One region of the Pseudarthrobacter sp. PvP090 genome, then DNA from elsewhere that is predicted to be linked to it. Evidence: riboswitches for the same ligand, from Rfam matches in the RefSeq annotation. Region 1 holds a riboswitch; each other region holds the start of a gene.
What was found. Region 1 has a riboswitch for S-adenosylmethionine ahead of ABIC21_RS09430 (aminotransferase class V-fold PLP-dependent enzyme). Riboswitches for the same ligand answer to the same signal wherever they lie in the genome.

Region 1 (9,335 bases):
GCCGGGGTGTGGCACTGTTCGACGGCGACCCGCACGCGCGCCTGCGCCCGATGGGGCCGATCATCGAGGCGCTCACGGGGCTGGGCGTCGCCGTCACCGCGCCCGACGGCAACTCCGCCGCGTCGCTGCCGTTCGCCGTCGACGGCACCGGCGAAGTGCGGGGCGGCCACCTCGTCATCGACGCCAGCGCTTCCTCGCAGTTTGTTTCCGCGCTGCTCCTGGCCGGAGCCCGCTTCACCGAGGGACTGCACCTCGAACATCAGAGCAGGGACCACGCCGGGAAGCCCGTCCCCAGCCTGGACCACATCAACATGACGGTCGCCGTGCTCCGCGGAGCCGGGGTGGCCGTAGACGATTCCCGCCCGAACCACTGGATTGTCTCCCCCGGGCCGATCCGCGCCTTTGACCTCAGGATCGAACAGGACCTTTCCAACGCGGGCCCCTTCCTCGCGGCGGCCCTGGCCACCGGCGGCACCGTCCGCATCCCCAACTGGCCGGCCCCGACCACCCAGGTCGGCGATCTGTGGCGCAGCATCCTCACGACCATGGGGGCCACGGTGACGCTCACGGACGGCACCCTGACCGTCACCGGCGGCCCGGAGATCAAAGGCGCGGACTTCGACGAGACCAGCGAACTCGCCCCCACGGTCGCCGCGCTCTGCGCCCTCGCCAGCGGCCCCTCGCGGCTGAGCGGCATCGCCCACCTCCGCGGGCACGAAACAGACCGGCTGGCCGCTCTCGTCGCCGAGATCAACCGCCTGGGCGGCGACGCCGAGGAGACCTCCGACGGCCTCATCATCCGGCCCGCACCGCTGCACGGCGGCGTCGTCCACAGCTACGCCGACCACCGCATGGCCACGGCCGGCGCCATCCTGGGCCTCGCCGTTCGCGGCATCGAGGTCGAGGATATCGCGACCACCGCCAAAACCATGCCCGACTTCCCGCAGCTGTGGGAGTCCATGCTCGCCCAGGGCGCCGGCAGCGCGGCCCCCGCAGAGAAGGACACCCCCGGTGGCACGCAGCACTGACTCCTGGGACGAATCCGACGTCCGGATCCGCCCCAACAAGAAGGGCACGCGGCCCCGCACCAAGGACCGGCCCGCCTACGAAGACGCCGTCACCGGGCGGATCATCACCGTTGACCGCGGACGCTACACCGCGGTCGTCGCCGAGGGCACCCCCGAGGAACGCAAGATCATCGCCGCCCGCGCCCGGGAACTGCGCCGGAACCCCGTCGTCGCCGGCGACTTCGTCTCCCTGGTCGGGGACGTCAGCGGCGAACCGGACACCCTCGCACGTCTGGTCAAGATCCAGGACCGCAAGACCCTGCTGCGGCGCAGCGCCGACGACACGGACCCGATCGAGCGCGCAGTCGTCGCCAATGCCGACACGCTGGTGATCGTGGTGGCGGCCGCCAATCCCGAGCCCCGGACCGGGTTCATCGACCGCGCCCTAGTGGCCGCCTACGATGCCGGCATCGAGCCGCTGCTGCTCGTCACCAAGGCGGACGTCAAGGATCCCGCGGAACTCCTCTCCAACTACCAGCACCTTGCCTTCCCGGTGATCATCTCCAAGACGGCGGACTCCGCCGCCTCCGGCATCGATGCCCGCTCGGACGACGGGCTTTCGGCGCGGCTGGACAAAGGCGCCGTCTCCCAGCTGCGCGCCCACCTCGACGGTAAGGTCACCGTTATGCTGGGCCACTCCGGCGTCGGAAAATCCACCATGGTCAACGCCCTGACCGGCGCCGAACGCGCCACCGGCGGCGTCAACGCCGTGACCGGGCGCGGCCGCCACACGTCCTCCTCCGCGCTGGCCCTCAAGGTCAACGATGCGCCGCCGGGCAGCTGGATCATCGACACCCCCGGCATCCGCTCCTTCGGCCTGGCCCATGTGGACCCCGACCGGATCCTGCGGTCCTTCCCCGACCTCGAGCCCGGCACCGACGACTGCGAGCGGGGCTGCAAACACGATTCCAGCGCCGTCAACTGTGGGGTTGACGCCTGGGTGGCCGCCGGCCACGCCGGCGAATCCGGCCCCGCCCGGCTCGCCTCACTCCGCCGCCTGTTGGGGACCGACCCGCGGATGGAAGCCCAGGACGTCAAGGAACTGGGCACCGTCTCCTAGTCGGCCAGTCCGCCGGTTCGGCCGGCAGCGGCCGCGCGCCTGCCCGCATCCTGCGGCGCAGCCACGTGGCCTCCCGCCCCGCCGCCCGCTTTGGCGGTAGTTTGGAACCATGAGTCAACCCGCTTCGAGCTACAACGATGACCTGCGCCTTGCCCATGTACTGGCAGATTCCGTAGATTCCCAGACCATGAGCCGCTTCAAGGCGCTCGACCTTCGGATTGAGACGAAGCCGGACCTGACGCCGGTGACCGACGCCGACAAGTCTGCCGAGGAGGCCATCCGCGGCCAGCTGTCCCGCTCCCGTCCCCGCGACGCTGTCCTCGGCGAGGAGTTCGGCAGCTCCGGCCACGGCTCCCGCCGCTGGATCATCGACCCGATCGACGGGACCAAGAACTTCGTCCGCGGCGTCCCCGTCTGGGCCACGCTGATCGCCCTCGTCGACGAGGGCGAGCCGGTTGTCGGCGTCGTCAGCGCCCCGGCGCTGGGCAAGCGCTGGTGGGCCGCCAAGGGCGCCGGAGCGTACACGGGCCGTTCGCTTGCCGCCGCCACCCGGCTGAAGGTCTCCAACATCTCCGAGCTCTCGGACGCCTCCCTCTCCTATTCCAGCCTGGGCGGCTGGAAACAGCGCGGCAACCTCGACGAGTTCCTCGGCCTCACCGAGGAGGTCTGGCGCACCCGCGCGTACGGGGACTTCTGGTCCTACTGCCTCGTGGCCGAAGGCGCCGTCGATATCGCTTGCGAGCCCGAACTGAACCTCTACGACATGGCGGCGCTGGTCCCGATTGTCACGGAGGCCGGGGGACGCTTCACCTCCCTCGAAGGCGAAGACGGCCCGTTCGGCGGCAACGCCCTGGCCACGAACTCCATTCTGCACTCGGAGGTCCTCAAGCGCCTCAACCCGGGCCTGGACGACCTGCTCTAGGGACGTTCCGTAACAAAGCGCTTCACATTCCCGCCGCGTCTTTTCTGCGGCGGCAGGCATGACCTACGCTCGAAGCAGGTCACGAGTGCCAGCGCGAAACCCCGGTTTGCTGGCCGGCAACCCTCCATTCGCGGTGGGGTGCCCCGGGTGACGACCTGGCCGGTCCGGAACGGACCCGGCAAGCGCGGATCCCCGGTGCGTGGGGTCCTTTTCGAGCGAGGTCCCATGACGACTGCCACCATTCCCGCCACCGCCGATGTCCAGCCCAGTACGGGCCAGGCCCGTCCCGACGCGCGGTTCGCCGTGGCCCGCCGGCCGCTGGCCGCCGTAACCGGCGCCGAGATCCAGGCACCGCTCATCCAGGGCGGCCACGTCCGCTACGCCAATCTGGACTACGGCGCCTCGGCCCCGGCCCTGTCCGTCGTCTCGGCCTACCTCAACGAAATCCTGCCGTTCTACGCCAGCGTCCACCGCGGTGCCGGCTACGCCTCGCAGATCAGCACCTCGGTCTACGAGAACGCCCGCACCATTGTCCGGGAGTTCGTGGGCGGCCGGCCGGACGATGCGGTGATATTCACCCGGAACACCACCGATTCCCTGAACCTGCTGGCCGGCTGCCTGCCCGCCGTCGACGGCGTGCACACCGGCGAGGTGCTGTACCTCGACATCGAGCACCATGCCAACCTGCTGCCCTGGCAGCGCGTCCCGCACCGCAGCGTCATCGCCGCCCCCACCCTGGCAGCCACCCTGGAACTGCTTCGCACGGAGCTCGCCCACGGCGGCGTCAGCCTGCTCGCCGTGACCGGGGCCTCCAACGTCACCGGAGAGATCCTGCCGATCCGGGCCCTGGCCGCCCTGGCGCACGACCACGGCGCCAGGATCGTCGTCGACGCCGCGCAGCTGGCACCGCACCGGCGGATCGACATCGCCGCGGACGGCGTCGACTACCTCGCCTTCTCCGGACACAAGCTCTACGCACCGTTCGGCGCCGGGGTACTGATCGGCCGTCCCGACTGGCTCGACGCCGGCACACCGCACCTGGCCGGCGGCGGAGCCGTGCAGGACGCCCGGATTGACGGTGTCAGCTGGACCACCGGCCCCGCCCGGCATGAAGGCGGCTCCCCCAACGTCCTTGGCGCCGCCACCCTGGCCCGGGCCACCCAGGTGATCGCCGACCTGGACGTGGAGCAGTGGCACGCGCACGAAAACGCGATCCGGTCCTTCCTCGTCGAGGGCCTCGCCCGGATCGACGGCGTGAGCGTCCACCAGATCTTCTCGGACAGTGCTTCCTTCGACTCCGGGACCGGTGACTCCGGGACCGGGACCGGGCCCGGCAACGGCACGGGTACCGGCACGATCGGCGTCGTCAACTTCTCGCTGGAAGGCTACGACGCGGGCCTCGTGGCGGCCTACCTGTCGGCCGAACACGGCATCGGGCTGCGGGACGGCCGCTTCTGCGCGCACCCCCTGCTGCGGCGTCTTGGGCTGCCCTCCGGCTCACTGCGCGCCAGTTTCGGCCTGGGTTCCCGGCTGGAAGACGCCCAGCGGCTGCTCGCGGCCCTCCAGGAGCTGCGCCGGACCGGCCTCGGCTGGGACTACGTCGTGGACGCCGGACGCTGGGTGCCGTCCAACGACACGCGCACCTACCCGCACTGGGCCCCCAACACACCCGGCACCGCCGGTGCGGCCCCCTGCACCCAGGACTGACAACCCCGGCGGGCCCGCGGTTAGGAATCACCGGCGCTGCCGCGTGCGGTAAATTCGAAAGGTACCCAACCCGGACCTGCCGAAGGAGATCGCACGTGGCACGCGGCGGACCCAAATTGCATGAAGAACGCCGCCAGGAGCTGGGGCAGAGCTTCCAGGACGGCGGGGAACACTACGAACGCGTCCGCCCCGGGTACCCCGCCGATTCCGCCGACTGGCTGGTCGCCCCGGGCGCGAAGGACGCCGCGGACCTCGGCGCCGGAACCGGGAAGTTCACGGCACTGCTGGCCGGGCGAGGCCTGCACACGGTCGCGGTGGACCCTTCCGCCGACATGCTGGAACAGCTGCGCCGGACGCTCCCGGGAGTCACCGCCGTGGAGGGCACCGCCGAGCACACCGGGCTGCCCGCCGGGGCGTTCGACCTCGTATCCGTGGCCCAGGCCTGGCACTGGTGCGATCCGCTCCTGGCCAGCACAGAGATCGCACGGATCCTCCGCCCCCACGGTGTGCTGGGGCTGGTCTGGAACCAGCTGGATACGTCCGTGCCCTGGGTGCACCGTCTCTCGCGCATCATGCATGCCGGCGATGTCCACAAACCGGATTTCAGGCCGCCCCTGGGCCCGGAATTCACGCGGCTGGAGAGCCACCTCACCCGCTGGGAGGATCCGGTGCGCACCGCAGACATCCTCGAGCTGACCAAGTCCCGCAGCTACTACCTGGCGGCCAGCGGGGCGACCCGGGCCAAGGTCCTGGGCAACCTCGACTGGTACCTGCACCAGCACCTTGGCCACCACCCCGGCGAGGTCCTCCCGCTCCCCTACCTGACGCAAAGCTGGCGGGCCGTCCGGGCGTGACGGTCTCCGGCGCCGCCTGACGGTAGGCTGGAAACCGTGAAGACCAGTCTGCCCTCCTCCTCGATCGAGGACTACGTCAAGGTCATCTACTCCTTTACGGAGTGGCAGGACAAGCCCATCACGTCCACCCAGCTTGCCCAGCGACTCGGCGTGGCCAACTCCTCGGTCTCCGAAATGGTCCGCAAGCTCAAGGACCAGGGCCTCGTGGACCACCAGCCGTACAGCGCCATCACGCTGACGGCCGACGGCGTCCGGCTCGCGTTGTCCATGGTCCGGCGGCACCGGCTGATCGAAACTTTCCTGGTCCGGGAGCTCGGCTACCGCTGGGACGAGGTCCACGACGAGGCCGAGCTCCTGGAACACGCCGTCTCCGACACCTTCATCGAACGGATGGCAGCCAAGCTTGGGGACCCGGTTCGGGACCCGCACGGCGATCCGATTCCGGCGGCGGACGGCACCGTACAGGTGCCCGCGGCCCACCGGATGAGCGAGCTCGACGACGGGCACACGGGCCGGATCACGCGGATCAGCGACGAGAACCCCGAGTTGCTGCGCTACCTTTCGGCCGAGGAGATCGACCTGGACGCCGAAGTCGAGGTCCTGGGCCGCAAGCCGTTCGGCGGCGCTCTGGTGGTGCGCATCGGATCCGGCGCGGCCGGGCACGAGTTCGACCTCGCCGAGGAAGTCGCCTCCGCCCTTTGGGTCCACAGCGAGTCCGGCCATCCGGGCTGCAGCCTTGAGCACAACTAGCGGCTGGCGTGCGTGGGCGGCCGTCGCCGCCGGCGGACTGATCGGTACGGAACTGCGCTACGGTGCCGGCCTGGTGTTCCCCGAGACAGCGGGCACGATCCCCTGGACCACCCTGGTGATCAACGTCGTCGGCAGCTTTGTCCTCGCGGCCCTCACCACGGTCTGGATTGCGCGGCCGAGAACCGCCTTCTGGCTGCGGGCCGGGCTCGGCCCCGGACTGCTGGGTTCCTTCACCACCTTCTCTGCCGTGGTGTTCGTCATCGACCAGCAGTTCCGTGCCGGCTTCCATGCCGGCTGGCTGGCCTACCTGGGCCTGTCGCTGGTCCTGGGCCTCGGCGCTGCGGCCGCCGGCTGGAAAACCGGCAAGGCCCTGGCCGACCTGAGCGGCGGGGCGGCATGATCACCGCCGTGCTGGTGGGAGTCTTCGGCGTGGCCGGTGCCCTGCTGCGCTTCGCCGTCGACTCCTGGTTTGCGCACCACCCGGGGCGCTATCCGCACTGGCCCTGGGCGACGCTCACCGTCAACGTGACCGGCTCCTTCATCATCGGCGCCGCCTTGGGGATCACGGGCCAGCTGGGACTCGGGGCCGAGTGGCAGGCCGGCCTCTCCACCGGGCTCGCCGGCGGCCTCACCACCTTCAGTTCCTGGACCACGGCCACGGTGCGGCTGGTGAGCGAGACGCGCTACCGCGCCGCCGCCGTCAACCTTGCCGCGAACCTGCTCGCCGGCCTGGCGGCGGCAGCGCTCGGACTGGCCCTGACGGGGCTGTGACGAGCCTTACGCCGGGACCCTGACGGCGATCCGGGGACCGTCCCATCCCGTATCGTTGAAGGATGGTTACCCGACGTGAAGCAGCCCAGATCCTCGACATTCCGCTGGAAATGGCCCACCGTCACGGCATCCCGCCCCGGCTGAGCGACGCCGAGCTCGGCGACCTCCTGGACAACCCGCCCGCCTGGCTCGTGCAGTCCAAGGCAAACCGCACCGGCAAGCGCCCCATCTGGGTCCAGCTGACCTGCGCGGTCTGTGGGTTCTCCGAGGCGGCCCGGCCGAAGAAGTGGTGGCCGGAATTCACCTACGTCTGCTGCGCCCACCATGCTCCGTACGAGGTCCCGAGCGTCGCCGCCGGGCTGGTCCGCAGCGAGTATGAGGGCGTGGGCAGCCGCTTCGTCGGCATCGTGGACGTTGCGGTGCCCGAGGCGTAACTTAATAACACGGGGCCATCCCGGCCCCCTGCTGCTAGGGAGCGCCCACATGCCTGACAAAACGCCACACCAGAGCACGGCCAAGAAACCGGTGAAAACCATCAAGGAAAAACGGGCCGAGAAGAAGTCCAAAAACGTCGCGGAAACGCACGCGGATCCCGTTGCCCACATCAAGAAGCGCTAAGCTGACCCCGCCAGCCGGGCAGCCCAGGCAAAACAAAAGGCCGGAAGCTGACGCTTCCGGCCTTTTGTGTGGATCTTTACGGGGTGGAGCACCCGCTGCGGCCTACGACGCGGCCGGCGCCGTGGTGCTCAGGAACCTCCGGGCCGGCACGTACACCGTGGCGGGCAGGTTCATCGGTGACGACCCGGACAACACCCCGTCAACCGGTGCGGGCACGGCCCGCGGCTGGCTGGCGAACAACACCGATACCAACTCCGCCACGTTCCTCTCGGTCTACTCCCCGTTCCGGCAGGTCAGCAAAGACATCCTGCTGAAACCGGCGTCCAACCAGGACATCGCTATGCAGGTCAAGCCCGCCGGCGGGGCAGCGTACGAGTGGGTGCCGTATCACGGCGTCGCGACATCCTTCCAGGCGGACGCCCCGGTGTTCCTCGACGGCGACACCGTCGTCGACGTGGCGGCGATGACAACCGGGCAGTACCGGACCCTGACCAGCTTCGAGCTGGTGCAGCGCTTCCATGGCCGCAACACGTCCAGCGGCGCCACGAACCTGATCGAGGTAGCGACAAGCCACCTCATCCGGGCCAACGGCCAGGTCACGATCACCGGCAAATGGAAAGCGCTCGCGGACATTGTCCTGGGCGACAACTACGTGATGATGATCCCCGCTTCCATGGCCCTGTTCGATCAGCTCGCGTCGTCCATCGGCAACAAGTACGTGAACAATGCCGGGCTGATTGGCACGATCACCGCGCTGACAGCGGAGAACGACACGGCCATGTCCTACGTGTTCCTGTCCTCCGCGAACAAGAGCATCGCGGCGGCGGCACGGTACAGCAACGTGCAGGAAACCATCCGGCGCGGCAAGGGCAGCAAGAACCCGGACGCGACCAAGGCGTTCCTCCAGCACCGGGACGCATCAATCGTGAAGGTCTACAACCGGCCCTACCAGCCAGGCGCGTCGATCCCCGCAGGCACGGTCCACCGATTCGGCGGCGACTACCTGTATATGCAGGGCCAGGGCCTATACGATCAGTTCGCCTTGTAGGCCTCAACCGGCTGCGGGTCCGGGATTGGTTCTGTAGTGAGCACGGCGGACCCGTCAACGTCGTTGATGTATCGGACGATCTTGGCGGGCACGCCTGCCACTACAACGTTCGGCGGGACGTCCTTGTTGACGACGGACCCTGCGGCGACGATGGACCGCTCACCAATGGTCACCCCGCCGAGGACTGTTACGCCGGCGCCGATCCAGGATCCACGACCAATAACAATCGGGTCGTGACGCGGGGTGCCGGTGCGGCGTGAGCCCGCGGAAATCTCGTGGGTGTCTGAGATGAGGCGGACATGCTGCCCCATCGAAACATCATCCTCGATAACGACGTTCGGGCGGATTAAGCTATGGGCGTTGATGAAGACTCGCGCTCCAACGGAAATCGTACCCGTCCACTCGGCGCCCCTGAAGACCTTGGTGTGCCTACCGACGGTAATCCGATTGGTGCTGGTCCCGGTGTACAGGGCGCAGGTGGGATCGATCACAGCAGTCTCATCAATGAAGAGCGACGGACCCCGCACAGGCCGCAGTT
Region 2 (9,335 bases), on a different contig from region 1:
GCCATCTACAACGAGAACCTCCGCACCGTCGCGGCCCGCCACGACGCCATCATTGCGGACATGTGGTCGCTGCGGCAGCTAAATGATCCGCAAATGTGGGATGCGGATCGCCTGCACTTCTCGCCGCTGGGCCATCACACCATCGCGGCCATGGTCCTGGATTCCCTCAACGTCGTGCACACCCTGGAACCGCTCTCCCCCAAGCCGCTGCCGCAGCGCAGCTGGCGGCAGGCGCGCTCCGGCGATCTGGTCTGGGCGCGCGAATACTTTGTGCCCTGGGTGGTCCGCCGGCTCCGGAACCGCTCCTCCGGCGACGGCGTCACGGCCAAGCGGCCGCTCCCGGGGCCGGTCTTCGGCCCAGGGATGCCGCTGGGCTCGGGCGAGGGGCCACCCGGCGCCGAAGAGCCCGTGCGCTCCTGACGGTTTGCCCCGGGCACCACGGCCCGGGTGTGGGCGTTAAGCTGGAAGAACACTTCCTGAGAGGCCCGTACCGTGAACAACATGTTCTTTTGGATCATCGTTTTGTCATTCCTGATCCCGATGGCAATGCGCTACTACAAGAAGTCGGTGCGCGGCCGGAACCAGAACCAGGGCATGCCCGGCGGACCGGACCAGTTCGGGCAGTTCCCCGGCAACGCCCCCGGGAACTACCCCGGCCCGCAGAACAAGCAGCCGCGCGACGGTTTTACCCAGCGTGACTACTACGGGGCCTTCGGCCAGCTCGGCGCTCCGCAGCAGCCCGCGCCGCCGGCAAACCAGCCGTACCCGGGCCAGCCGTATCCGGGCCAGCAGTATCCGGGCCAGCAGGGCTACCCGTCCCCCGTCCCCTATGAGGACAGCCCCGGGTACCCCGGCAACCAGCCCCAGCCCTACCAGCAGCAGCCCGAGGCCCAGCAGCCGTCGGGACCCGCGGTGCCCGCGCCGCCGTCGGCCCCGCAGGGCTTCCGGGCGCGCAAGCTCGCGGAACTGGACCAGCGGTACAGCGAGGGCGAGCTCAGCATGGACGATTACATGGCCCAGCGCGCGGAGATCATGAAGGGCTGACCCCCACCACACAGCAACGCGGGGTCACTCTGCGCCCAAGATCCGGAGTCGGATGGGCGCTCAGTGACCCCGCGTTGCTTTGTTTAAGGCGGAACGGGCCGGGCGCTTGGCTTAGTCGACCTGGGGGAAGCCGAGGTCGATCACCGAGGTGGACGGGTCCGGCCAGCGGGTGGTGACGACCTTGCCGCGGGTGTAGAAGCGGATGCTCTCCGGGCCGTACATGTGGGTGTCGCCGAAGAGCGAGTTCTTCCAGCCGCCGAAGGAGAAGGTTCCCACCGGAACCGGGATCGGCACGTTGACGCCCACCATGCCGGCCTCGACGTCGAACTCGAACTGCCGGGCGGCGCCGCCGTCGCGGGTGAAGATCGCCACGCCGTTGCCGAACTCGTTGTCGTTCACGAGCTTGACGGCGTCGGCGTAGGTCTCGACGCGGACCACGGACAGGACCGGGCCGAAGATCTCGTCGTCGTAGACCTTCATGCCGGGCTTGACGTGGTCAACGAGGCTGACGCCGATGAAGAAGCCGTTGGAATCGAACTCCTGCTCCCGACCGTCGACCACCACGGTGGCGCCTTCCTGGGCCGCGCCGGCGACATAGGAGGCGACCTTGTCGCGGTGCTCGGCGGTGATCAGCGGGCCCATCTGCGACGCGGGGTCGGTCCCGGGGCCGATCTTCAGGGCGCCCATCCGGGTGGTGATGGCCCCGACGAGCTCATCGGCGATGTTCCCGACGGCGACCAGGACGCTGACGGCCATGCAGCGCTCGCCGGCGGAGCCGTAGGCGGCGGACACGGCGGCGTCGGCGGCCATGTTCAGGTCCGCGTCCGGCAGGACCACCATGTGGTTCTTGGCGCCGCCCAGGGCCTGCACACGTTTGCCGTGGTTGGCGGCGCGCTTGTAGATGGACTGGGCAATCGGCGTCGAGCCGACGAAGCTGATGGCCTTGACGTCCGGGTGTTCGAGCAGCACGTCCACGGCCTCCTTGTCGCCGTGGACGACGTTGAGGACGCCGGCGGGCAGGCCGGCCTCGGCGAAGACCTGCGCGATGAAGATGGCCGAGGACGGGTCCTTTTCGCTGGGCTTGAGCAGCACGGTGTTGCCGCAGGCCAGGGCACTGCCGATCATCCACAGCGGCACCATGGCCGGGAAGTTGAACGGCGTGATGCAGGCGACCACACCGACCGGCTGGCGGACCGAGTGGACGTCGACGCCGCCGGCCACCTGCTCGGAACGCTCACCCTTGAGGGCGTGGGACAGCCCGGTGGCGAATTCGATGTTTTCCAGGCCGCGGGTGATCTCACCCTCGGCGTCGGAGAGGACCTTGCCGTGTTCGCTGGTCAGCAGGGCAGCCAGTTCGGGCCGGCGCTGCATCAGCAGTTCGCGGACCTTGAAGAAGATGTTGGTGCGCTTGGCCAGGCTGGTGGCGCGCCAGCCGGGCAGGGCGGCACGGGCGGCCTGGATGGCCTCCTCGACGCGGGCGGCGGAGGCCAGGGCGACCTCCTTCTCCTGTTCGCCGGTGGCCGGGTTGAAGACGGGGCCGTAGCGCTCGGCGTCGGAAATCAGGGCGCCGTTGATGAAGTGCGGAATGCGTTCCATTGGGGTGGGTCTCTTTCGTGTGGTGCAGGTTCGGGGGTACAGCGGCTGTTGGCCGGGGCGGCTACTTGGCCGTGTCGAGGGTGCCGTCGACCAGCTTGACGATCGCGGAGCAGTCCATGCCGGCCTTGCCGGAGTCGATGAGGCGCTGGAAGAGCTGCTGGACGTGCTCGCCGATTTCCAGCGGGGTGCCGGTGTCGCGGGCCGCGCTGATGGCCAGGCCGATGTCCTTGTTGGCCAGCTCGGTGGTGAAGGTCGGGGCGAAGTCGTTGTTGGAGGCCGCGGTGGGGACCACGCCGGCGACCGGGTACCAGGTGCGCAGGGCCCAGCTGTCGCCGGAGGACACGGACGCGATGTCCCAGAAGACCTGCTTGTCCAGTCCGAGCCGGTCCGCCAGCACGGCGCCTTCCGCGGTCGAGGCCAGGTTGATGAAGAGCATGAGGTTGTTGCAGATCTTGGCGGCCTGCCCGGTGGTGGCGCCGCCGGTGGGAATGATGTTCGCCGCCATCGGCTTGATGTACTCCGTGGCCTCGGCCACGGCACCGTCCTCGCCGCCGATCATGAAGGTCAGAGTGGCGGCCTTCGCGCCGCTCATCCCGCCGGAGACCGGGGCGTCGACGAAGCGGAAGCCGGCGGCAGCAGCGGCGTCGTGCAGGGCCTGGGCGGAGGCGATGTCGATGGTGGAGGAATCCACCAGCAGCGTGCGCGTGTCCGCGTGGGCCAGGACGCCGTCCTCGCCGAGGTAGACAGCGCGGGCGTGCTCGCCCTTGGGGAGCATTGAGAAGACGACGTCGGCGCCGTCTACCGCTTCGGCGATGCTTCCGGCGGGCTTGACGCCCCCGGCGACGGCGGCGGCGAGGGCCTCGGCGTTGAGGTCGAACCCGCGGACGTCGTGGCCGGCCTTGGCCAGGTTCACCGACATGGACCCGCCCATGTTCCCCAGTCCGATCCAAGCGATTACTGCCATGGCATAAGCTCCTTTGCTTTGTGCGGTGCGCGTGATCCGGCCAGCCGCCGGATGTTCCGTGTCCAGCATCACACCCTGTTACAGTGCAATCAAGGGAAAAAACTACAGATGGTATGTGCATGGATGCACATACGTGAAACCAGAGGAGTTCTTGTGGACCTGCGGCGGCTTCCGAGTCCGGATGACCTGCTGATCCTGCTGACCGTGGCCCGGCTGGGCCGGTTCAATGCGGTGGCGGAGACCCTCGGCACGACGCACACCACCATCTCCCGCCGGATCCTGGCGCTCGACAAGCAGCTGGGCGGGCGCACCCTGGAGCGGAGCCCGCACGGCTGGGAGCTGACGGACCTGGGCCAGGAGGCGGTGGCGGCCGCCGAGGCGATCGAGGGCACCCTCGGTGCGCTCACGAACCGGATCGCGCAGTCCGAGGACGTGCTCTCCGGACTGGTCCGGATCAGCACCCCCGACGGCTTCGGCGCCGAATTCGTCGCCCCGGCGCTGGTCCGCCTGCAGCAGGGCCATCCGCTGCTCAACGTCGAGATGCTCAGCGCCACCCGCAAGGTCAGCCAGAACCGGTCCGGGGTGGATCTGGAGGTGGTGGTGGGCAACCTGGACGTCAGCAACGCGCAGACCATCTTCCTGTCCAACTACTTCCTCCGGCTGTACGCCAGCCCGCAGTACGCCCGCGACCACGGCCTGCCGGTGACGCTCGACGACGTCCGGCAGCACGGCTTTGTCTCGTATGTGGAGTCGGCGCTGCAGGTGGCCGAACTTGGCCACCGCTCCACGCAGCTTCCCGTACCTCGCTCCAGTTTCCAGGCCACCAGCATCTTCGCGCAGCTGGAGGCTGTCCGGCGGGGCGCCGGGATCGGCCTGCTGCCCAACTTCCTGGCGGTCGGCGACCCCGATTTCCTGCCGGTGCTGCCGGACGACTTCCAGCGGCAGCTGCCGATCTGGGCGGTGGCACGCGCGGAATCGCTGCGCTCGGCCCCCGTGCAGGCCGTCCTCGCAGCGGTCCGGACCGAGATCGCCGACCGCCAGGAGGTCCTGGCAGGCTGAGCTGTCCTGGCAGGCTGAGCCGTCCTGGCAGGCTGAGAAGCCCTGGCCTGCTGGGCCGCGCCAACAGCAAACAGCCCGGCCCCCGCACTGCGGGGACCGGGCTGTTGCTGGTTCTCATAACTTCTATGCGGTTACTTTTTGCCTGCTACTTTTTGCTTGCAGCCAAGAGGTCCGCGGTGCCCTGGGCATCGGCGGCGTCGACGTCGTGCAGGGAGACGCCGCGGGTCTCCTTGAGGAAGAACACCGCCACCATCGTGACCACACAGGCGCCGAGCAGGTAGATGGCCACCGGGACGGAGGACTTGAACTGGCTCAGCAGGGCGACGGCGATGATCGGGGCCATCGAACCGGCCACGATCGAGGTGACCTGGTAGCCCAGCGAGACGCCGGAGTAGCGCATCCGGGTGGGGAACATTTCGGCCATGATGGCCGGCTGGCCGGCATACATGAGCGAGTGGAACAGCAGACCGATGGTGATCGCCGCGAGGATGATGAGGTCGTTCTTGGTGTCCATCATCGGGAAGGCGAAGAAGCCCCACGTGCCGCCCAGGATGGCGCCGGCCATGTAGACCGGTTTGCGGCCGAAGTGGTCGGACATGCGGCCGACCATCGGAATCACGGCGAAGTGGATGAAGTGCGCCACCAGCAGCAGCAGCAGGATGCGGGAGGTGTCCGTCTGGACAATCACCTTCAGGTACGTGATCGAGAACGTGACCACGAGGTAGTAGAGGATGTTCTCCGCGAACCGCAGGCCCATCGCGGTGAAAACGCCGCGGGGGTAGCGGCGGAACACTTCGCCGACGCCGTAGCCCTTCTTCTCAACGGTGACTTCCTTCTGGGCCTCCAGGAAGATGGGGGCGTCAGTGACCTTGGTCCGAATGTAGTAGCCCACCAGTACGATCACGGCGGAGAGCCAGAAGGCCACGCGCCAGCCCCAGCTGAGGAAGTCGGCGGAGGACAGCGTGGCGGACAGGGTGAACAGCACACCGGTGGCGAGCAGATTGCCCAGCGGAACGGCTGACTGAGGCCACGCGGACCAGAAACCGCGGGACTTGCTCGGGCTGTGCTCGGCCACGAGGAGGACGGCGCCGCCCCATTCGCCGCCTACGGCGAAGCCCTGGGCGAAGCGCAGGAAGACCAGGAGGGCCGGAGCCCAGTAGCCGATCTGCTGGAACGTGGGCAGGCAGCCCATCAGGAAGGTGGAGACACCGACCAGGATGATGCTGAGCTGGAGCAGCTGCTTGCGGCCGAACTTGTCGCCGAAGTGGCCAAAGACGATGCCGCCGATCGGGCGGGCGACGAAACCAACGGCGTAGGTGAGGAAGGCTGCGATGATGCCGTCCAGTTCCGTGCCGGAGTTGGGGAAGAAGGTCTTGCCGAAGACCAGGGTGGCGGCCGAGGCGTAGAGGAAGAACTCATACCATTCGACAACGGTGCCGGCCATGGAGGCCGTAACTACCTTCTTCAAACCGGACGACTTGACGTCTTCCTCTTCCGGGCGCCTGGCGGCGGCGTTTTGTGTACTCATTTCGACTCCTTCGGTGTCTCCGTCGACACCCTATGGACCTCTGGGCAATGGACGCGGCGTGATTTGTGACACGCGGCATCATTCTCAACGAGTATGGGTGCTCGCGCCCGTGGCCTCAACGGCCATTAGTGCAGAGCGCATCTGCAAAATTGCACAGTTGGGCCCTATTCCCCAGTGCTTCCGTCCACGGATTCGCGCAGGAGGTCGGCACGGCCTACCGGCTCACGTGCCGCAGAGGAAGCACGGCCCGGACGCCATTCTGCTGGACCGGCGCCGGCACAGCAGAAGACGACCCGGGGTGGACTAGCCGAAGAAGTACCGCCGGAGCTGGCTGTTGAGCTGGCCGATCTCGGTCAGGAAGCCGTCGTGCCCGATCGGCGCTTCGATGGTGTGCACCGCAACGTCGCCAGGCAGGGCAGCGGCGAGCGCGTGGGACTGGGCCGGGAAGTACAGCCGGTCCGAGTCGACGGCCGCCACCAGGAACTCCGCCGTGGCCGGAGCCAGGGCCTCGGCGAGGGCGCCGCGGCCCCGGCTGATGTCATGGCTCATGAGCGCCTCGGTGATGGCGATGTAACTGTTCGCGTCGAAGCGGCGGACGAGTTTGTTGCCCTGGTGGTCGAGGTAGCTCTCCACCTGGTAGCGGCCGCGCCCGGCGAGGGATCCGGCTTCCAGCGGTGCTTCGGAGTCCTGGGCGTTCCGGCCGAAGCGTCCGTCCAGCTCCGCGGCCGAGCGGTACGTGATGTGCGCGATCCGCCGGGCCAGGGCCAGGCCTGCCTCCGGTTCCGGGCCTCCGTAGTAGTCCCCGCCGTTGAAGTTGGGGTCCTGCCGGATCGCGAGGGTTTGCGCCTGGGCGAAAGCGATCTGTTCGGCGGTGCTGCTGGTGCCGACCGAAATCACGGCGCAGCGCCGGACCCGGTCCGGGTAGCTGACGGCCCATTCCAGGGCGCGCGCCCCGCCGAGGGAACCGCCGAGCACGGCGTACCAGCTCCGGATGCCCAGGGCATCGGCGAGCCTGGCTTCGGCCTCGGTCGTGTCGCGCAGCGTGACGAGGGGGAATCGTGAGCCCCAGGGCTTTCCGTCGGGTGCCGGCGTCGAGGGTCCTGTGGAGCCGTAGCAGCCGCCGAGGATGTTGATGGAGACGACGAAGTACGTGTCTGTGTCCACCGGGGCGCCGGGGCCGGCGAGCTGCTCCCACCACCCCGGTTCCTCGCTGGCGCCGCGTGTGACGTGGGTGTCCCCCGTCAGCGCGTGCTCGATCAGCACGGCATTGGAGCGGTCCGCGTTGAGGGTTCCCCAGGTCTCGTAGCCGAGGATGACGTCCGGCAGCCGGGCCCCGGATTCGAGCTCGAGGTCGCCGATCCGGAGGTACCGGACGGTTCCGTCAGGAACGCCGCCGTCGGGGACGCCGCCGTCCGGGACGCCGCCGTCGGGGACAGAGCCTGGCGCCGTGTCCCCCGGGGCCGGGGCATGGGAGCGGGAGGTCGTGCTTACAGGTTCACCCTGGCGGGTGACGGCAATTGTCATCTGAGGACCTAACTTCGCGCTTGCCCGCCGTCAGCTGACCGGCAGGCCAGGTCTTCACCCGGGGCACCCCGCCGCAAAAGGAGGGTTGCCGGCCAGCAAGCCGGGGCTGTCGCTGGCACTCATGACCTTCACTGAGTCTACGAAATGGGGCGGCCCGGTGGCGAAGATTGTGACGAACTTATGACTCGCCGCGTCTTCCCGGCGCTGATCCGGTGCCCGGCGCCCGGGCCACAGGGCCGGGACGCCGGGCGCGGGCGGCGCTCAGGCGGTTTTGGCCGCGCGGAATCCGGCGTCGAGGTCGGCGAGGATGTCGTCGATGTGTTCCAGGCCCACGGAGAGCCGGACGAGGCCGGGGTGCACGCCGGCGACGGTCTGCTGTTCCGGGGACAGCTGGCTGTGGGTGGTCGACGCCGGGTGGATGACCAGCGAGCGCACGTCGCCGATGTTGGCCACGTGCGAGTGCAGTTCGAGGGCGTCGACGAAGCGCTTGCCCGCCTCCGCTCCCCCGGCAATGTTGAAGGCGACGACGGCGCCGGTCCCCTTCGGGCCGTACTTGCGTCCGCGTTCGTACCAGGGGCTGGACGGCAGCCCCGCGTAGGCGACCGATTCGACGTCGTCCCTGGCCTCCAGCCATTCCGCCACCCTGGTGGCGTTGGCGACGTGCCGCTCCACGCGCAGGCTGAGGGTCTCGAGGCCCTGGGCGATGAGGAAGGCGTTGAACGGGGAGACCGCCGAGCCGAGGTCGCGCAGCAACTGGACGCGCGCCTTGAGGATGTAGGAGAGGTTGGCGCCGAGGGCACCGTCCTTGCCGAGGTCCCGGGCGTAGACCAGGCCGTTGTAGGTGGGGTCCGGGGTGTTGAAGCCGGGGAAGCGCTCCGGGTCCTTGCCGAAGTCGAAGTTGCCGGAATCCACGATCACGCCCGCGATCGCGGTCCCGTGGCCGCCGAGGTACTTGGTGGCGGAATGCACCACAATGTCCGCTCCCCATTCGATCGGCCGGATGAGGTACGGCGTGGAGAGCGTGTTGTCCACGATCAGCGGGACCCCCGCCTCGTGCGCCACCCGCGAGATGCCCTCGATGTCCAGTACGTCCTGGCGCGGGTTGGAGACCACTTCGCCGAAGAACAGCTTGGTGTTGGGCTGCACGGCGTCGCGCCACTGCGCCAGGTTGTCCGGGTCCTGCACGAAGGTCACGGAAATGCCGAACTTTTTCAGGGTGTGCGCCAGCAGGTTGTAGGTGCCGCCGTAGAGGCTGGGGCTGGCCACCACATGGTCGCCGGCCTCGGCGACGTTCAGGATCGCAAAGGTCTCCGCGGCCTGCCCGGAGCTCAGCAGCAGGGCCGCGAGTCCTCCTTCCAGGCTGGCCACCCGCTGTTCCACGGCGTCCTGGGTGGGGTTGCCGATCCGGGTGTAGATGGGGGCGAGTTCGGCGAGGGCGAAGCGGTTGGCGGCGCTTTCCGCGCTGGGGAAGACGAACGACGTCGTCTGGTAGATCGGCAGCGACCGGGCGCCGGTGGCGCTGTCCGGCTCCTGGCCGGCGTGGATCTGGCGGGTTTCGAAGGACCAGGCACTGGACATCGGGACACTCCTTAGGGAACCGGGCACAGGCAGCACCGGAGC
Region 3 (9,335 bases), on a different contig from region 1:
TCCCGGCCGGCTCCATGACCGGCGCCCCCAAGGTCAGCACCATGGCCATCCTGGACCGGCTCGAGGGCGCCCCACGGGGCGTCTACTCCGGCGCGATCGGCTATTTCTCGCTCAACGGCGCGACCGATCTGGCGGTCGCGATCCGCACCCTCGTGCTCACGGAGCAGCCCGGCGGGGGAACCGGACTCAGCCTCGGCGTCGGCGGAGCGATCACCGCGGATTCCTCGCCGCAGGAGGAGTACGAGGAAATCCGGACCAAGGCCTTCGGGGTCCTCTCGGCGCTCGGCGCGGAGTTCCCGCCCGGCTGACGCCGTCGTCGGCCCTGACGCCGGCTACTGCAGCGTCGCCGTCAGCCGGGCGACGTTGTCCACGTATTTATCCCCCATCGGCCGCTTCATCCAGTCCTCGAGCGTCAGCTCGCGCGAAATGCCCCGGTAGGTGTCCTCCACGGCGCTGATCCGCTGCACGATGTCCTCGCCGAGGAGCATCACCGAGACCTCGAGGTTCAGCGAGAAGGAGCGCATGTCCATGTTGCTGGAGCCCAGCACGGCCACCTCGTTGTCGATGGTGAAGTGCTTGGCATGCAGCACGAACGGGGCCTTGTACAGGTAGATCCGCACGCCGGCCTCCAGCAGTGCCTCGTAGTAGGACTGCTGGGCGTGGTGCACCAGGAACTGGTCGCCCTTTTCCGAGACGAAGAGTTCGACGTCGACGCCGCGCTGCGCCGCCGTCGTCACCGCGTACAGCAGCGAATCGTCGGGGACGAAGTACGGGCTGCAGATCGAGATCTTGCGCTGCGCCGAGTAGATCAGCGTGTTGAAGAGCCGCAGGTTGTTTTCGGTGATGAAGCCGGGGCCGCTGGGCACCACCTGGGCCGTGACGTTCCCGGCGTGCAGTTCGGGCCGGTGCGCGAGCTGGCCCTCGAGGGATTCGTCGGTTTCGCTGAGCCAGTCGGTGGCGAAGACGACGTTGAGCGTGGTGACGATCGGCCCGCGCAGGCAGGCCATCAGCTCGACCCATTCGCGGCCGATCTTGCGGTGCCGCGGGTTGTTGTAGGAGGGCTCGATCAGGTTCTGCGACCCGGTGAAGGCGATTTCGCCGTCGATCACCATGATCTTGCGGTGGTTGCGCAGGTCCGGCCGGCGCCACTGCCCCTGCATCGGGTTCAGCGGCAGCATGGGACGCCAGCGGATCTTGCCGGCCTTGAGCCTGGCGATCAGCTTGCTGTAACCCTTGATGCGCAGGGTCCCCAGGTGGTCGAACAGGAGCCGGACTTCGACGCCGCGGTCGGCTGCCTCCTCCATCGCGGTCAGCAGCTCGTCGGTGACGTGGTCCGAGCTCAGGATGTAGAACTCGGCGTTGACGAATTCCTTGGCGTCCCGGACGGCGGCAGCCATCGCCTTGATCGAGTCGGGGTAGCCGGGCAGGAGCTCCACGCGGTTGCCGTCCACCATCGGCAGCGAGCCGAGCGTCTTGTTCAGTTCCGCTGCGGAGGACACCCATTCCGGGCCCTCATAGCGGCTTTCCAGCATCGCCAGCTCGGAGGTGCCGGCGCGTACCCGGGTGTTCACGGCGTCCTGCTGCGCCCGGCGCTTGCGGGAGAGCCGGAAGTTGCCGAAGAGCAGGAAGAGGACCAGACCCACGGCCGGGACGAAGAAGATGACCAGCAGCCACGCCATGGCCGTGGTGGGGCGGCGGTTTCCGGGGATGATGCCGAGGGCCAGCACCCGGATGGCCAGATCAACGACGGTGAGGATCATGATCACCCAGGACGGGAGAGTTTCCGCGAGAGAAAAAGGCCACAACACAGATGAACCCCTCAAGTTCCAGACCCGCGGAACAGTTCCGGAACGGGCAACCTTCAAATCCTATCCCGCAGCCCGCCGCACTAAGCTGAAGCCATGACTTCTCCTGCCGCCGCTCCCGCCCCCGTCCCGGTGCTGGTCTTCCTGGATCCTGCGTTCGACGGCGGCCGGCTGGCCGATGCCACCCGGCCGCAGCTGATGGCGACGGACCAGGGCGCCACCCGCGGCGACGGGGTCTTCGAGTCGCTGCTGGCCGTGGGCGGGCAGCCCCGCAAGCTCCAGGCGCACCTGGACCGGCTGGCCGGGTCCGCCCGGCTGCTGGAGCTGGACATCCCCGCGGAGGAAGCCTGGCGGCGGGCCATCGCGACGGCCATCGGCGAATACCGGCGCCAGCACGTCCCTGGCGCCGGGGCCGCCGGGGACGACGAACTCGTGGTCAAGCTCCTCGTGACCCGCGGCGTCGAGGGTGCGCCCGGGCCCACTTGCTGGGTCCAGGCCTCCGCCCCCGGACCGGCCGGGAGGCGCCAGCGCGACACCGGGATCGACGTCATCCTGCTGGACCGCGGCTACGACAGCGACATCGGGGAACGGGCACCTTGGCTGCTCATGGGCGCCAAGACACTGTCCTACGCCGTCAACATGGCCGCGCTGCGCTACGCGCATGCCCAGGGCGCGGACGACGTCATCTTCACCTCCGCGGACGGCCGGGTCCTGGAGGGTCCGACGTCGACCGTGCTGCTCGCGCACCTGGAGACCTCCGACGACGGCGCCGGCGGGGTCCGCACCGTCCGGCGGCTCATCACGCCCCAGCTCGACAGCGGGATCCTGCCCGGCACCTCGCAGGGCGCCCTGTTCACCGCGGCGAAGGCCGCCGGCTGGGAGCTGGGCTACGGCCCGCTGGAGCCCCGTGACCTGTACGACGCCGACGCCGTGTGGCTGATCTCCAGCATCCGGCTCCTGGCGCCCGTCAACCACATCGACGGCAAGGAAATCGGCACCCCGGAGCTGCGCCGGCAGCTCACCGCGGAGCTCAACGCGCTGTACGCCACGATCGAGTAGCCTCCCCGAAAGCAACGCGGAGCGTTACTTAACATGACGGCGGCGGCGGTGCGGGCCGGCGTCGCAGGTGTTACGTTTTTGGTGAGTAATGAGAACCGGCGCCAAGCCCTGACTGGCCGGTCGGCAACCCTCCCTTTCGCGGCGGGGTGCCTCAGGTGAATACTCGGCATATCGACCATTCGAGCTGCAAGCGTGAAAGAAGGAGATCCGTCGTGCCTGACGCGTCCGCCCCCGCTGTCCCCGAAACAGCGCCCGCCCCGTCCCCCGCATTACCCGGTGCCGCCGAAGAGAGACTGGCGTACCGCCTGTTCACTGGCCCCGATGACCGCGCCTTCTGCGAGCGCGTCTCGGCTGCCCTCGCCGAGGGCTACGTGCTGCACGGCAGCCCGTCCGCCGCGTTCAACGGCAGCAGCGTCATCGTGGCGCAGGCCGTCGTGCTGCCGGCGGCGATCGCCAGCGCCGATGCCGCCGTCGCCAATGCCGTGGACGACCTCGAGTTCGACGGCGAGGGCCACGCGTGAGCTACGCCGGGGACCTCAGCCCGCAGGAGGCCTGGGCCAAGCTGGAGGACGGCGCCATCCTGGTGGACGTCCGCACCGAGGGCGAATGGGCCCACATCGGCATCCCGGACACCGCGGCCGCAGGCAGCAAGCGGAACGATCCGCTCTTCATCCAGTGGAACCTGGCCGGCGGCATCCCCAATGCGCGGTTCATAGAACAGCTGAAGCTGCAGCTGAAACAGCCGGCCCCCGAAGAGCAAGGCACCGAACTGGTGTTCCTGTGCCGTTCGGGCGCCCGGTCCATCGCCGCCGCGATCGCAGCGACGGACGCCGGCTTCACCTCCTACAACGTCCTTGAGGGCTTCGAAGGCGAACCGGACCGCTACGGCGAACGCACCGTCAACGGCTGGAAGAACCGCGGCCTGCCCACCAACCCCGGAAAGCACTAAGTGACCTTCAATCCTGACGCCGCCGGCTGGAGCGCCGATACCCAGGCTGTCCGCGGCGGACTCGACCGCACCGGCTTCCAGGAAACGTCCGAACCGGTCTTCCTGAACTCGGGCTTCGTCTACGAATCCGCGGCCGCCGCGGAGCGCGCCTTCACCGGCGAGGACGAACGCTTCGTCTACTCCCGCTACGGCAACCCCTCGGTGGCCACCTTCCAGGAACGGCTGCGGCTGCTCGAAGGCACCGAGGCCTGCTTCGCCACCGCCTCGGGCATGTCCGCGGTCTTCACTGCCCTCGGCGCCCTGCTGGCCGCCGGCGACCGGGTGGTCGCGGCCCGTTCGCTGTTCGGTTCCTGCTTCGTGATCCTCAACGAGATCCTTCCCCGCTGGGGCGTCGAGACGGTTTTTGTGGACGGCCCGGACATGGAGCAGTGGCGGTCGGCGCTGTCGGAGCCGACGACGGCGGTCTTCTTCGAGTCGCCGTCGAACCCGATGCAGGAAATCGTGGACATCGCCGCCGTGAGCGAACTGGCGCACGCCGCCGGTGCGACGGTCGTCGTCGACAACGTCTTTGCCACCCCCCTGCTGCAGCGCTGCGGGGAGCTCGGCGCGGATGTGGTCGTGTATTCGGGGACCAAGCACATCGACGGCCAGGGCCGGGTGCTCGGCGGCGCGATCCTGGGCACCAAGGACTTCATCGAGGGCCCGGTCAAGCAGCTCATGCGCCACACCGGCCCGGCGCTGTCCGCCTTCAACGCGTGGGTGCTGACCAAGGGGCTGGAGACCATGGCCCTGCGGGTGAACCACTCCTCCGCCTCCGCGCTGCGGCTGGCCGCATGGCTTGAAGAGCAGCCCGCGGTCAGCTGGGTCAAGTACCCGCTGCTGCCGTCCCACCCGCAGTACGAACTGGCTGCCCGGCAGATGAAGGCCGGCGGCACCGTGCTGACCTTCGAGCTCTCCCCGTCCGCCGGGCGTTCGGCGAAAGAGGCAGCGTTCGCGCTGCTGGATGCGCTGCGGATCATCGACATCTCCAACAACCTGGGCGATTCGAAGTCGCTCATCACCCACCCCGCGACCACCACGCACCGCGCCATGGGGCCCGAGGGCCGGGCAGCGATCGGGCTCAGTGACGGCGTGGTGCGCCTCTCCGTGGGCCTCGAGGACCTTGAGGACCTGACCCGCGACCTTGGCCAGGCGCTGAAGCAGGTCTAGTGCTTTTCGCGGTAGGGGTCAGCCGCGGCGGACCCGGCCCAGGGATTCGTCCTGGTCCGCCGGGTCCCCGGCGGAGGTTCCCTGCATCGTCACTTCCACGGCACGTTCGACGACGGCGGCCAGCCCGCCTGAGTGGAACGGTTCCCTCTGCAGCTGCGAACCGGTGCCTTGGGCCAGGATCCGGCCGACGCCCGCCCGCACCAGGTCCAGTTCGCCCTGCTCCGCCAGCACGGGGGCCACGAAGTCCACCAGTGCGTGGACCACGTCCGCGGCCGGGGCAGGGGTGAAGGTTCCGAAGTCCAGCAGCTGGCCACGGAGCCCGCAGTTGCTGGCCTGCCAGGCGGCCATCCGCAGCAGCAGTGTCGGCACCGGGGCGGGGTCGACGCCGTCGTTCCATTCCCGGGACGCCGACTCAACGAGCGCGCGCACCAGCACGGCGATCAGGGCCGCGTCCTCGGCCCGAAGGCAGACATCAGCAACCCGGATCTCCACGGTCGGATGATTCCGGCACAGCCGGGCGTCGAAGTAGACCATTCCCTCGTCCATCAGGACGTTGCTTTCCACCAGCCGGGTCACCAGCCGCCGGTAGACCGGCAGGCTGCCGAAGATCATCGTGGGACCCGACCCCGGCCAGCGGTTCCAAGCCTGGGTGCGGTAGCTTTCAAACCCTGTCTCCGCGCCGTTCCAGTAGGGGGAGTTCGCGCTGAGCGCGATCAGCACGGCGAGTTTGTCGCGGATCCGGTCCATGACGGCCACGCCTTCCTCCGGAGACTCCACGAAGGTATGGACGTGCAGGCCGCAGGTCAGCTGGTTCCGGACCGTGAGCCCGAAGCGTTGCTGCATGGTCAGATAGCGCTGGTTCGGCGTCAGGTGGGTGGCGGAGCCGTGCGGCGAGGTGGCGAGGGCGGCGACGCGGCCGCCGTGCACCCGGGCGGCGCGGTCCGCGCGGTCCCGGCCCTGATTGAGCTGCCGGAGCAGTTCTGTGTAGTCCAGGCACGGCCGCGTCTGGGTTTCGATCTGTTCGAGTTTGAGTTCGTAGCTGAAATCGGTGCCCTCACCGATGTCATGCAGCCGTGCCGGGTCAGCCGGGCCCGCGTCCCGCTTCGGCGGGACCAGGCTGGGCAGCATGACGTCGGCGAGCGCAAGCAGCATCCCCGTTTCGGGATCCACTATCAGCAGTTCTTCCTCCACGCCGAAGGTGCGCATGACTCTATTGTGCGTCAGGATCCGAGGAAACGCCCTACACCAACCCGCGGTCACTCCGCGCCCATCACATCGCCCCTGATAGGAGCGGTGTGACCCCGCGTTGTTGGGATGTGTTCAGTGGGTCAGCGCATTCAGTCTTGGAAATACTCGATCTTCGCGCCGATGGTGTTGAGCCGCTCGGCCAGGTCCTCGTAGCCGCGCTCGATCACGTAGATGTTCCGCAGTTCCGAGACGCCGCGGGCGGCGAGCATCGCCAGCAGCAGGCAGGCCGCGGGACGGAGGGCCGGCGGGCAGCCCACCTCGGCCGCACGCCACTTGGTGGGTCCGTTGACGTAGATCCGGTGCGGGTCCAGGAGCTGCACCTGGGCCCCGAGTTTGTTCAGCTCGGTCAGGTAGATCGCACGGTTGTCGTAGACCCAGTCGTGGATCATCGTCTGGCCCTGGGCATTCGCGGCGATGACCGCGAAGAAGGGCAGGTTGTCGATGTTCAGCCCGGGGAACGGCATGGGGTGGATCTTGTCCTCGGGGGCGTGCAGTTCCGAGGTCCGGGTGGTGACGTCCACCAGCCGCGTGCGCCCGTTGCGGGCCAGGTACTCGCCGGACACCTCCAGCCGCTGGCCCATTTGTTCCAGCGTCGCGAGTTCGATTTCCATGAATTCGATCGGGACGCGCCGGATGGTCACTTCCGAGTTCGTGACGATGCCGGCGGTGATGAGGCTCATCGCCTCGATCGGGTCTTCGGAGGGGAAGTATTCGATGTCGGCGTCGACGGCGGGCCGGCCGGTGATCTTCAGTGTGGTGGTCCCCACCCCCTCGATCCCGACGCCGAGCATCTGCAGGTAGAAGCACAGATCCTGCACCATGTAGTTGGGGCTGGCGTTGCGGATGACAGTGGTGCCGCTGCGGTGCGCGGCGGCCATGATGGCGTTTTCGGTGACGGTGTCGCCGCGTTCGCTGAGCACGAAGGAGCGGTCGTGCCCGTCCGACGGCGGCGCCTGCACGGCGTAGAAGCCGGCCTTGGCGTCGACGCTGAGGCCGAACTGGCGCAGCGCCTGCATGTGCGGCTGCACGGTGCGGGTGCCGAGGTCGCAGCCGCCGGCGTAGGGCAGCCGGTATTCGCTGGATTCGTCCAGCAGCGGGCCCAGCAGCATAATGACGCTGCGGGTCCGGCGGGCCGCCTCGACATCCATTGAGTCGAGGTCCAGCACGGCGGGGCGGCGGATCTGCAGGTCGCTGGCGTTGAGCCAGGTGCATTCGACGCCGATGCTGGTCAGCACCTCGACGATCCGGTTGACCTCTTCGATCCGGGCGAGCCGCCGCAGGGTGGTGGTGCCGCGGTTGATCAGGCTGGCGCACAGCAGGGCAACGCCGGCGTTCTTGCTGCTGTTGACGTCGACGGAGCCGGACAGGGTACGGCCGCCCTCGACCCGGAGGTGCGTCATGGCTTGCCGGCCCACTTTGACGATGCTCCGGCCGAAGATGGACTCGAGCCGCTGGATCATTTTCAGGCTCAGGTTCTGCTTGCCCTGTTCCATGCGGGCAATCGCGCTCTGGCTGGTTCCCAGCTCGGCGGCGAGCTGCCCCTGGGTCCAGCCTTTCTGGCCACGGGCGTCGCGGAGCAGGGCACCGACTTCTTCAGCAGTCTCTTGAGTCATACCCAAAAAATATCACGGGTGATCTATTGGCGCCCTGCATTCCAGCCAGAACGCGGTCAATTTCACAGAAATACCCGCACCGTGCGATATCCGGCGTTACTGCCGTGTCAGGAAGACCATGTTCCAGGTTCCCGCCGCCAGCGAGGCGGCGACCGCGGCGCCGGCGATCAGCACCCCGCCCAGCAGGACCCAGGCGTCCACGCCGCTGAAGGTCGATTTCCGGGCCCACGTGCGGTGTGCCCCGCCGAAGCCGCGGGCTTCCATGGTGACCGCGAGCCGGGAGGCGCGCCGGACGGCCTGCACCAGCAGCCCGAAGCTCTGCCCCAGGGTGGCGCGGAGCCGCTGCAGCGGATTCCCGTGGGAGCCCACGCCGCGGGCGCGGCGTGCCATGCCGATGGTCTGCCACTCTTCGGCCATGAGCCCCACGAGCCGCATCGCGGCCAGGGTCCCGAGGACGAAACGGTGCGGCAGCTTCGCCTTCTGCGCGAGGGCGTCCGCCAGGTCCGTGGGGTCCGTGCAGCTCATCAGCAGCACCGCCGGCAGCGCGATGGCCAGGCCGCGGATCATAAAACCCACCCCGAGTTCGAGGGATCCTTCGCTGATGGACCAGATCCTGGCGTCGAGCAGGATGCCCCCGCTGTCCGGCGCGAGGATCGTGGTGCTCCAGCCGCCCAGCGCGGCGGCCAGGATCAGCGGCCAGCCGCGCTGCCAGAGCAGGGCGAGGGTCAGCCCGGCCAGCGGAAGAAGCGCCAGCTCGAACGCCAGGGCCACGGAGGCGGACACCCAGTCGATGGACAGCGCCAGCACCATCGTGATGAGCATAACGGCGGCGAACTTCGCCAGCGGGTTGGCGCGGGTCAGCAGGGCATGGTTGCCGCGCAGCGTCAGTTCCTGCCTCATGGCGCGGCGACCTTCCCCGGTGCCCGGCGGTCCGGTGCCTGGCGGTCCGGTGCGCGGTGGTCCGGGGCGCGGAGACCCAGCTCGGTGCCGCCCAGGACCGCGCTGAACTCGGCATCATGTGTCACGGAGACGACGGCGGTGCCGTCGTCGAGCAGTTCGGAGAGGAAGGAGGCCAGCTCGGCCCAGGTGTTGGCGTCCTGGCCGAAGGTGGGTTCGTCCAGGACGAGCACCCGGGGATGGGCGGCGAGGACGGTGGCCACCGACAGGCGCCGCTTCTCGCCTCCCGAGAGCGTGTAGGGATTGGCGTCCACGAGTTCCGTCAGCCGCAGCCGCTCCAGCAGTTCGTCCACACGCTCCTCGCCGCGGCCCAGGTGCCGGGGCCCGAACATCAGCTCATCGAGCACCCGGCCGGTGACGAACTGGTGCTCGGGTTCCTGGAACACGGTGCCGATCCTGGCGATCAGCTGCTGCGCTTTCCACCGGTAGGGGTCGATCCCGGCGCCGGCGCTGAGTTCCATGGTGGCAGAGACCCTGCCGGACACGGGCGCGAGC

Region 2: linked by a shared signal. The riboswitch ahead of metX (homoserine O-acetyltransferase MetX) and the one ahead of ABIC21_RS09430 (aminotransferase class V-fold PLP-dependent enzyme) in region 1 are both predicted to bind S-adenosylmethionine.
Region 3: linked by a shared signal. The riboswitch ahead of ABIC21_RS04005 (DUF1737 domain-containing protein) and the one ahead of ABIC21_RS09430 (aminotransferase class V-fold PLP-dependent enzyme) in region 1 are both predicted to bind S-adenosylmethionine.

Annotation. Positions count from the first base shown of each region.
Region 1 covers NZ_JBEPPO010000006.1:274,571-283,905, forward strand. The annotation lists gene aroA (3-phosphoshikimate 1-carboxyvinyltransferase) at 1-1,028, shown strand, start outside; gene rsgA (ribosome small subunit-dependent GTPase A) at 1,012-2,127, shown strand; gene hisN (histidinol-phosphatase) at 2,237-3,049, shown strand; SAM riboswitch class IV at 3,127-3,240, shown strand; gene ABIC21_RS09430 (aminotransferase class V-fold PLP-dependent enzyme) at 3,275-4,756, shown strand; gene ABIC21_RS09435 (class I SAM-dependent methyltransferase) at 4,852-5,610, shown strand; gene ABIC21_RS09440 (metal-dependent transcriptional regulator) at 5,647-6,360, shown strand; gene ABIC21_RS09445 (fluoride efflux transporter FluC) at 6,347-6,760, shown strand; gene ABIC21_RS09450 (fluoride efflux transporter FluC) at 6,757-7,131, shown strand; gene ABIC21_RS09455 (hypothetical protein) at 7,194-7,565, shown strand; gene ABIC21_RS09460 (hypothetical protein) at 7,615-7,749, shown strand; gene ABIC21_RS09465 (hypothetical protein) at 7,871-8,797, shown strand; gene ABIC21_RS09470 (acyltransferase) at 8,782-9,335, opposite strand, start outside.
Region 2 covers NZ_JBEPPO010000013.1:103,366-112,700, forward strand. The annotation lists gene ABIC21_RS15765 (SGNH/GDSL hydrolase family protein) at 1-420, shown strand, start outside; gene ABIC21_RS15770 (hypothetical protein) at 502-1,044, shown strand; gene ABIC21_RS15775 (CoA-acylating methylmalonate-semialdehyde dehydrogenase) at 1,156-2,640, opposite strand; gene mmsB (3-hydroxyisobutyrate dehydrogenase) at 2,702-3,604, opposite strand; gene ABIC21_RS15785 (LysR family transcriptional regulator) at 3,764-4,663, shown strand; gene ABIC21_RS15790 (MFS transporter) at 4,809-6,191, opposite strand; gene metX (homoserine O-acetyltransferase MetX) at 6,495-7,715, opposite strand; SAM riboswitch class IV at 7,727-7,842, opposite strand; gene ABIC21_RS15800 (bifunctional o-acetylhomoserine/o-acetylserine sulfhydrylase) at 7,977-9,293, opposite strand.
Region 3 covers NZ_JBEPPO010000003.1:55,830-65,164, reverse strand. The annotation lists gene pabB (aminodeoxychorismate synthase component I) at 1-308, shown strand, start outside; gene cls (cardiolipin synthase) at 333-1,760, opposite strand; gene ABIC21_RS04010 (aminodeoxychorismate lyase) at 1,902-2,864, shown strand; SAM riboswitch class IV at 2,949-3,063, shown strand; gene ABIC21_RS04005 (DUF1737 domain-containing protein) at 3,158-3,385, shown strand; gene ABIC21_RS04000 (rhodanese-like domain-containing protein) at 3,382-3,813, shown strand; gene ABIC21_RS03995 (O-succinylhomoserine sulfhydrylase) at 3,814-5,022, shown strand; gene ABIC21_RS03990 (glutamate--cysteine ligase 2) at 5,041-6,228, opposite strand; gene ABIC21_RS03985 (UDP-N-acetylglucosamine 1-carboxyvinyltransferase) at 6,360-7,883, opposite strand; gene ABIC21_RS03980 (energy-coupling factor transporter transmembrane component T family protein) at 7,980-8,783, opposite strand; gene ABIC21_RS03975 (ABC transporter ATP-binding protein) at 8,780-9,335, opposite strand, start outside.